DNA from 2 places in the Mesorhizobium sp. B3-1-7 genome. Region 2 is predicted to be linked to the other one. Evidence: predicted binding sites of a transcription regulator. Region 2 holds the regulator's gene; the other holds the start of a gene.

Region 1 (3,934 bases), on a different contig from region 2:
CACGACGAGGTCGACCTCGACGCCGGCGCGGCTGGCGTCGTAAAGCGCGTCGATGATGGTCGGATCGACCAGCGCGTTCATCTTCATCCAAATGCGCGCTGGTCGGCCTTCGCGGGCATGGACGATCTCGTCCGAGATGTGTTTCAGGATGCGGTTGCGCAGCGTGAAGGGCGACACGGCAATGCGCATTTCCTCCGCCGGCTCGGCATAGCCGGTGATGAAATTGAAAAGCTGCGCGACATCGCGCGCGATCGTCGGGTCGGTGGTGAAGAAGGACAGGTCGGTGTAGATGCGGGCGGTAACCGGGTGGTAGTTGCCGGTGCCGAGATGCACGTAGTTGCGCAGCCGGCCATCCTCGCGGCGCACGATCAAAGACATCTTGGCGTGGGTCTTCAGCTCCAGGAAGCCGAACACGACCTGCACGCCGGCGCGTTCGAGGTCGCGCGCCCAGCGGATGTTGGCTTCCTCGTCGAAGCGCGCCTTGAGCTCGACAAGTGCCGTGACCGACTTGCCGGCCTCGGCGGCGTCGATCAGCGCGCGCACGATCGGGCTGTCGTTGGAGGTGCGGTAGAGCGTCTGCTTGATCGCCACCACTTCCGGGTCGGCGGCGGCCTGGCGCAGGAACTGCACCACCACGTCGAAGGACTCGTATGGATGATGGACGACGATGTCCTTCTCGCGGATGGCGGCGAAGCAGTCGCCGCCATGCTCGCGGATGCGCTCGGGAAAGCGCGGATTGTAGGGCGTGAATTTGAGGTCGTCGCGCGGAATGGCGACGATCTCGGAGATCTGGTTGAGCGCCAGCGGACCGGTGAGCACGCTGATGCGGCTCGACGAGACGCCGAGCTCGCCGGCGACGAAGTCCCGCAACGCGGCCGGCATCAGCGTGTCGAACTCGATGCGGATCACCGAGCCGCGGCGGCGTCGCTTCAGTGCCGTTTCGAACAGGCGCACCAGGTCTTCCGACTCTTCCTCGACCTCGATGTCGCTGTCGCGGATGATGCGGAACGTGCCGGAGCCCTTGACCTCGTAGCCGGGGAAAAGCTTGCCGATATAGATACCGACCACTTCCTCCAGCGGAATGAAGCGGACATGGTTCTTGCGGTCGGGGAGGCGGATGAAACGCTTGAGCGCCACCGGCAGGCGCAGCAGCGCGCTCATCTCCTCGCCATTCTTGCGATGGCGCAACTGCAGGGCGATGGAAAAACCGAGATTGGGAATGAACGGAAACGGATGCGCCGGGTCGATCGACAGCGGCGTCAGCACCGGGAAAACCTGCTCCTGGAAATGCTCTTCCAGCCAGGCCTTCTCGTCCTTGGTCAGCGCATCGCGGGTGATGCTTTCGATGCCTTCCTTGTTGAGCAGGACCATCAGCGCCGAGAGGCTCTTCTGCTGGTCCTCCTGCAGGCGCTCGACCTCGCGCAACAATTGCTCGAGCTGCTGCTCGGGCGTGCGGCCGTCCGGGCTTTTCAGCGCGATGCCCTCGCGCACCTGGCCGGCAAGGCCGGCGACGCGGACCATAAAGAATTCGTCGAGATTGGCTGCCGAGATCGACAGGAAGCGGACGCGCTCGAGCAGCGGGTGATGCTCGTTCAGCGATTCCTCCAGCACGCGGCGGTTGAATTGCAGCCAGGAGAACTCGCGGTTGACGAAACGGTCGGGATTGCCCCCGTCCGGGCTTGCCGCTTCGACGGTGATGAACTCGCTCTGCACAGGCTTCAGTTCGTTCATGGTTTCCCGCTCTTGCCCGCAGCCGTCCCTAGGAGGCGCCGCATATTGCCGTTCAACGACGCTCTAGCATGTCTTTGTGACGCATGATCATCACGGAATCGCTCCGACACCGGCCCCATGCGCTTAACCGGCTCAACTTATCCTCTGCCAGCCTTTTGCGACAGTTTGATTTCATCGATCTTGCAAACGGACCTGTTATGCTCCAGATGCAGACTGGTCACACCCACTGGCCGAACCCAATTGGAGACGACGATGGCAGGCGGCAGCATTCCCCATTTCCAGAACGACGCGGGCCACCCGGTCATCGAGATCGGCGTCAAGGAATTCATGTGCACCGGCGCCAATCCGCCTTTCGACCATCCGCATGTGTTCCTCGACATGGGCGACGACAATGAGAAGGTCTGCCCCTACTGTTCGACGCTCTACCGCTATTCAGCGTCGCTGAAGGCGACGGAAACGCAGCCGGCCGGCTGCCTCTATGTCGACCAGGCCGCCTGACCCTGCAGATCACGAACGACTGCTAGATCATGGCTGAAACACGGTCCCGGCAAATCGTCATCGCCGGGGCTGGCATCGCCGGGCTGACGGCGGCGCTTGCCTTTGCCGAGCGCGGCTTCCCGGTAAAATTGTTCGAGCAGGCAAAGCAACTCGAAGCGGCCGGCGCCGGCCTCCAGCTTTCCCCCAACGCGACCCGCATCCTGCGCCGGCTCGGCGTGCTCGACCGCCTGCTGCCCAACGCGATCCGGCCGCAAGCGGTGGTGCTGAAGGACGCGGGAAGCCTGCGCGAGCTGGCGCGTGTGCCGCTCGGGGAAGCCGGAGAAAAACGCTGGGGCGCGCCCTACCTGGTGGCGCACCGCGCCGACCTGCAGGCAGCGCTGATGGCCACGGCGGCGGACCGGCCAGATATAGAGCTTGTCACCGGGGCGCGCGTGACCGGTATCGCCCTCGACCCGCAAAGCGTGACCGCGACGGTCGAGATCGACGGCAAAGCGACGAGTGTCACGGGCGGCCTGCTGATCGGAGCGGACGGTGTTTGGTCTTCGCTTCGCGCGGGGCTTGCCAGGACGGCCGGCTTTGCGGCGAGCCGCTTTTCGGGTGAGCTCGCCTGGCGCGCGACGGTCCCTGCGGAAAGTGCCGCCGGCCAGGCCTTTGCGCAAATCGGCGCCGCAAACTGCATCACCACCTTCCTGCATCCCGGCTTCCACATGGTCGCCTATCCGGTGAGCAAGGGCCGCGCCTTCAACCTTGCGGCCTTCACCAAGGGCGAGCGCATCGCCGAAGGCTGGTCCGGCCATGCGGACCCTGCGATCCTCTCAGGCGCCATCCAAGGCACGGCGGCGGCACTGTCGAGGCTGGTGGCACTCGCCGGCCCCTGGACGGCGTTCCCCATTCACACGGTCGAGCAGCGCCGCTGGGCAACGCCGGACGGCATCGCGCTGATCGGCGACGCCGCGCATGCCATGACGCCGTTCGCGGCCCAAGGCGCGGCGATGGGGATCGAGGACGCCTCGATGCTCGCCAATCTGGTCGCCGATTTTCCGGGCGATCCAAGGCAGAGCCTGACGGTTTGGGAGAATCTCAGACGGCCGCGCGTCGAAAAAGTGCTGAAACGCGGCGCGCTCAATCGCTTGGCCTGGCATGCCAGGGGACCGATGGCGATCGTCCGCAACTTGGTGCTGGCGACGCGGCCGGCGGAGAAGCTCGCCGCGGACTTGGACTGGCTCTATGGCTGGGAGGAGCGGAAGGTGGTCAGGCGGTAGAGCGGCAGACGACCGGATAGGCGGGGCGAAGGAACGAGGCGCTCGCCAATTGCTACTAAAGCGCGTCGCGCTGAAGCGGATTCAGGCGACGCGCTTTAGCCTTTGTTTTCATGCATGTCGTTATCGCAAAACCGCTGCACACTTTTGCGCGACATGCATTAATCATACAACCGCAACGACCACCACAGCGTCACCGGCAGCGGGTTCCACCATCCCGTGCGCAGGCCGGCGGTGCGCAGCGCAGCCGCCGTCCAGGTGTTGCAGCCGACCAGGGCGTTGAAATGGCCGTTGGCTTCGTAGAAGCGGTCGTAGGTTGAGTACCCAGCATTCTCGATCGCCATCGGGCCACCGGGCCCCTGCCGAAAACTCGCCGCGATATGGTCGAGCAGCGCCGCAAAATGCGCTTCGTCGATGTCGAAGCCGGCGACGGCGGGATGCTGCTC
Region 2 (3,934 bases):
GCGAGCCGACGGCGTTGAAACGCGGCCGGCCGCAGATCGGTCTGGCGCTGAACCCCGAAGCCGCCGCGGTGCTGACCGTGGTGCTGTCGCTGAACTTCCTGTCGGTCGCCGTGATCGATTATGCCGGCCAGGTGGTTGCCGAGGAGCAGCAGCGCCTCGACACGCTCGTCATGCCCCGCGACGAGCTGATCGGCGAATGCATGGCGATCGTGCGGCGCCGGCTGCGGGATCCCGACCTCGACGTGGGCAGCGTCGCCCGCATCGCCATGGGCATTCAGGGCATCACCGATTCCCATTCACGCGCCATGCTGTGGTCGCCGATCACGCCGCTGACCGACATCCCTTTCGCCGACCTCCTCGAAAGGGAATTCGGTATTCCCGCCACCATGGAGAACGACTGCAACATGATGGCGGTGGCGCTGCAATGGCGCGATCCCGAGCGCTATCGCGACGACTTCATCGCCATCCTGCTCTCGCACGGTATCGGCATGGGCCTGGTGCTGAAGGGCGCGCTGTTCAGCGGCACGCATTCCTCCGGCGGCGAGTTCGGCCATATGATCCATCGTCCGGGCGGCGCGCTTTGCCGCTGCGGCCGCCGCGGCTGCGTCGAGGCCTATGCCGGCAATTACGCGATCTGGCGCAGCGCCATGGGAATAAGCGAGGATGCCACGCCGACCGACGTCGGCGACGCCGATATGCGCGCGCTGGCCGCAAAAGCCCGGCAGGAGGACGGACCCGAGCGGGAGGCTTATCGCCGGGCCGGCGAAGCACTCGGTTTCGGCCTCGGCAGCCTGTTCGCCCTTATCGACCCGGCGCCTGTCGCCATGGTCGGCGTAAGCGCGGCCGCCTTCGACCTGATCGAGCCGGCGCTGCGAGAGGCGATCGCCCAGACCGCCGGCGGCCAGCACTCGGAATCGATCTCCTTCGACACCGAGCCGAACGAACTGCCGCTTATCCGCGAAGGCTGCGCCATGCGCGCGCTGACCTTCGTCGATCAGGAGATTTTCGCGCCGGGGGTGCAGGCCAGAGCGGGGGCCGGGAAGAACGTGGCCTAAGCGAACATGGCGCTGAAGCCGCGAATCGCACCAACGTTGGAGATTGGCCGAAGCCACCGCGACTTCGTCATTCCAGGGCGGAGCAGGGAGCGAAGCGACGCGCGCAGACCCTGGAATCCATGCCGTTACCTCGATCGTAGGGTGCAGCGGTGCAGAGTTCTGCGCCATAGCGGCGCGTGGAAGTCACGGCATGGATCCTCGGGTCTGCGCTGCGTCGCTACGCTCCTTGCTCCGCCCGTGGATGACGAAGCACAAACGTCTCGGCTACCCACCAACGTGGTTGTTGGAAGCGCCTGACCCGTCAGGGCCCTCGGGACCTAATCCTCCCTGATCGCGTACCCCGCCCCGCGGATGGTGCGGATGACGTCTGGCATCCGGCCGTTGTTGACCGCCTTGCGCAGGCGCCCGACATGGACGTCCACGGTGCGCTCGTCGATATAGATCGTCTCGCCCCAGACATTGTCGAGCAGCTGGCTGCGCGAGAACACGCGGCCGGGATGACGCATCATGAATTCGAGCAGGCGGAACTCGGTCGGGCCGAGCCTGATCTCGCTCTTCTTGCGGTAGACCCGGTGCGATTCGCGGTCGAGCACGATGTCGCCGACCTTGAGCACGCTGGACAGCACCTCCGGCTTGGCGCGGCGCAGCAGCGCCTTGACGCGCGCCATGAACTCCGGCGTCGAGAATGGCTTGACCAGATAGTCGTCGGCGCCGGTCGAGAGGCCGCGCACGCGGTCGCTTTCCTCGCCGCGCGCCGTCAGCATGATGATCGGCAGCCGCTCGGTCTCGGGCCGCATCCTGAGACGCCGGCAGAGCTCGATGCCGGAAACCGCCGGCACCATCCAGTCGAGCACGAGCAGGTCGGGAACGTTTTCCTGAAGGCGGATTTCGGCCTCGTCGCCGCGGGTCACCACTTCGACCTGGTAACCCTCGGATTCGAGATTGTAGCGGAGCAGCACCCCCAGCGGCTCCTCGTCCTCCACCACCATGATGCGTGGCGCGATCATTGGGGTAACCTTTTCGTCAGGCCGCCGGCGCCGACATTGCGGTCTCGTCCTGCTTCGGACGATTGGCGGGCAATTGCGTGCCGGTCAGCACATAATAGGCGTTCTCGGCGATGTTGGTCACATGGTCGCCGATGCGCTCGAGGTTCTTGGCGCAGAACAGAAGATGCGTGCAAGCGGTGATGTTGCGCGGGTCTTCCATCATGTAGGTCAACAGCTCGCGGAAGACGGACGTGTATTTGACGTCGATGCGCTCGTCGTCGTTGCGAAGCTTGGCCAGCACCGTGGCATCGCCCACCATATATTCCTGGATCACGGCCTGCACCTGGATCAGCACCAGCTGCGCCATCGAATCGATCGAATGCGTGAGGTCGCGCGGCGCGGCGCTGACGCCGACCGAGCCGACACGCTTGGCGATGTTCTTGGCGAGATCGCCGATGCGTTCGAGGTCGCCCGCCATGCGGATCGAGCCGACCACGTTGCGCAGGTCGTCCGCCATCGGCTGCCGCTTGGCGATCAGCGTGATGGCGCGGTCGTCGAGCTCGCGCTGACGAGCGTCCATGATGGCGTCGTCGGAGACGACGCGCTGCGCCAGCGCATTGTCGGTCTCGAGCAGCGCCCTCGTCGCACCGCCGACCATGGAGCTGGCGAGATCGCCCATGTCGTTGATGAGCCGGCTGATCTGCCTGAGATCCTCGTCGAAGGAGGCGACGGTATGTTCGGCCATGATGATGTCCTCGTATGAACTCAGCCGAAGCGGCCGGTTATGTAGTCCTGCGTGCGCTTCTCGCGAGGCGAGGTGAAGATCTTCTCGGTCCGGTCGAACTCCACCAGCTCGCCCAGATACATGAACGCCGTCTGCCGCGACACACGCGCCGCCTGCTGCATGTTGTGGGTGACGATGACGATCGTGTAGTCGGCCTGCAACTCGTCGATCAGTTCCTCGATCTTGGCGGTCGACAGCGGATCGAGCGCCGAGGCCGGCTCGTCGAGCAGGATGACCTCGGGCTTCACCGCCACGGTGCGGGCGATGCACAGGCGCTGCTGCTGGCCGCCCGAGAGGCTGAGGCCGCTGGCGTTGAGCTTGTCCTTGACCTCGGTCCACAGCGCGGCGCGCTTCAGCGCCTGCTCGACGCGGCTATCCATCTCGGCCTTGCTGATCTTCTCATAGAGCCTGACGCCGAAGGCGATGTTCTCGTAGATCGACATCGGGAACGGCGTCGGCTTCTGGAACACCATGCCGATCTTGGTGCGCAGCAGGTTGAGGTCCTGCGAGCGGTCGAGGATGTTCTTGCCGTCGAGCAGCACCTGGCCCTCGGCGCTCTGCTTCGGATAGAGCTCGTAGATGCGGTTGAGCACGCGCAGCAGCGTCGACTTCCCGCAGCCCGACGGGCCGATGAAGGCTGTGACGCTGCGCTCGGGCAGGGACAGGTTGATGTCCTTCAGCGCCTTCGACTGGCCATAGTAGAAATTGAGGTTCTTGACCTCGATCTTGGCCTTCTCGACGGTCGTGTCGGCTGCGTTCAGGTCGGTGGACAACATCGGTTTCATCTGTCCTCTCTGCGTCCGGTTAGGCTGCGGGCGATGATGCTCAGCCCGAGAACCGTCAGGGTGATTATGAGTGCGCCCGTCCAGGCCAGTTGCTGCCATTCCTCGTAAGGGCTGAGAGCGAACTGGAAGATGGTCACCGGCAGGCTGGCCATCGGCGCATTGAGATTGCTCGACCAGAACTGGTTGTTGAGCGCGGTGAAGAGAAGCGGCGCCGTCTCGCCGGAGATGCGGGCGATCGCCAGCAATATGCCGGTGACGATGCCCGACATTGCCGCGCGGTAGGCGACGGAGCGGATCACCACCCAGCGCGGCGCGCCGATGGCG

Evidence for each region. Region 2 encodes PhoB, which activates phosphate uptake and scavenging genes when phosphate is short. Its sites were predicted from a motif close to TGTCATNNANCTGTCAT; they were not measured.
Region 1: FJ417_RS28580 (RNA degradosome polyphosphate kinase) is a predicted target of PhoB. The motif match lies at 1,889-1,905, and genes of this name have one in related genera.

The regions. Positions count from the first base shown of each region.
Region 1 covers NZ_VFTL01000044.1:28,564-32,497, forward strand. The annotation lists gene FJ417_RS28580 (RNA degradosome polyphosphate kinase) at 1-1,731, opposite strand, end outside; gene FJ417_RS28585 (zinc-finger domain-containing protein) at 1,984-2,229, shown strand; gene FJ417_RS28590 (FAD-dependent monooxygenase) at 2,259-3,491, shown strand; gene FJ417_RS28600 (TIGR02117 family protein) at 3,650-3,934, opposite strand, start outside.
Region 2 covers NZ_VFTL01000021.1:31,421-35,354, reverse strand. The annotation lists gene FJ417_RS18275 (ROK family protein) at 1-1,055, shown strand, start outside; gene phoB (phosphate regulon transcriptional regulator PhoB) at 1,373-2,062, opposite strand; gene phoU (phosphate signaling complex protein PhoU) at 2,079-2,786, opposite strand; gene pstB (phosphate ABC transporter ATP-binding protein PstB) at 2,807-3,610, opposite strand; gene pstA (phosphate ABC transporter permease PstA) at 3,607-3,934, opposite strand, start outside.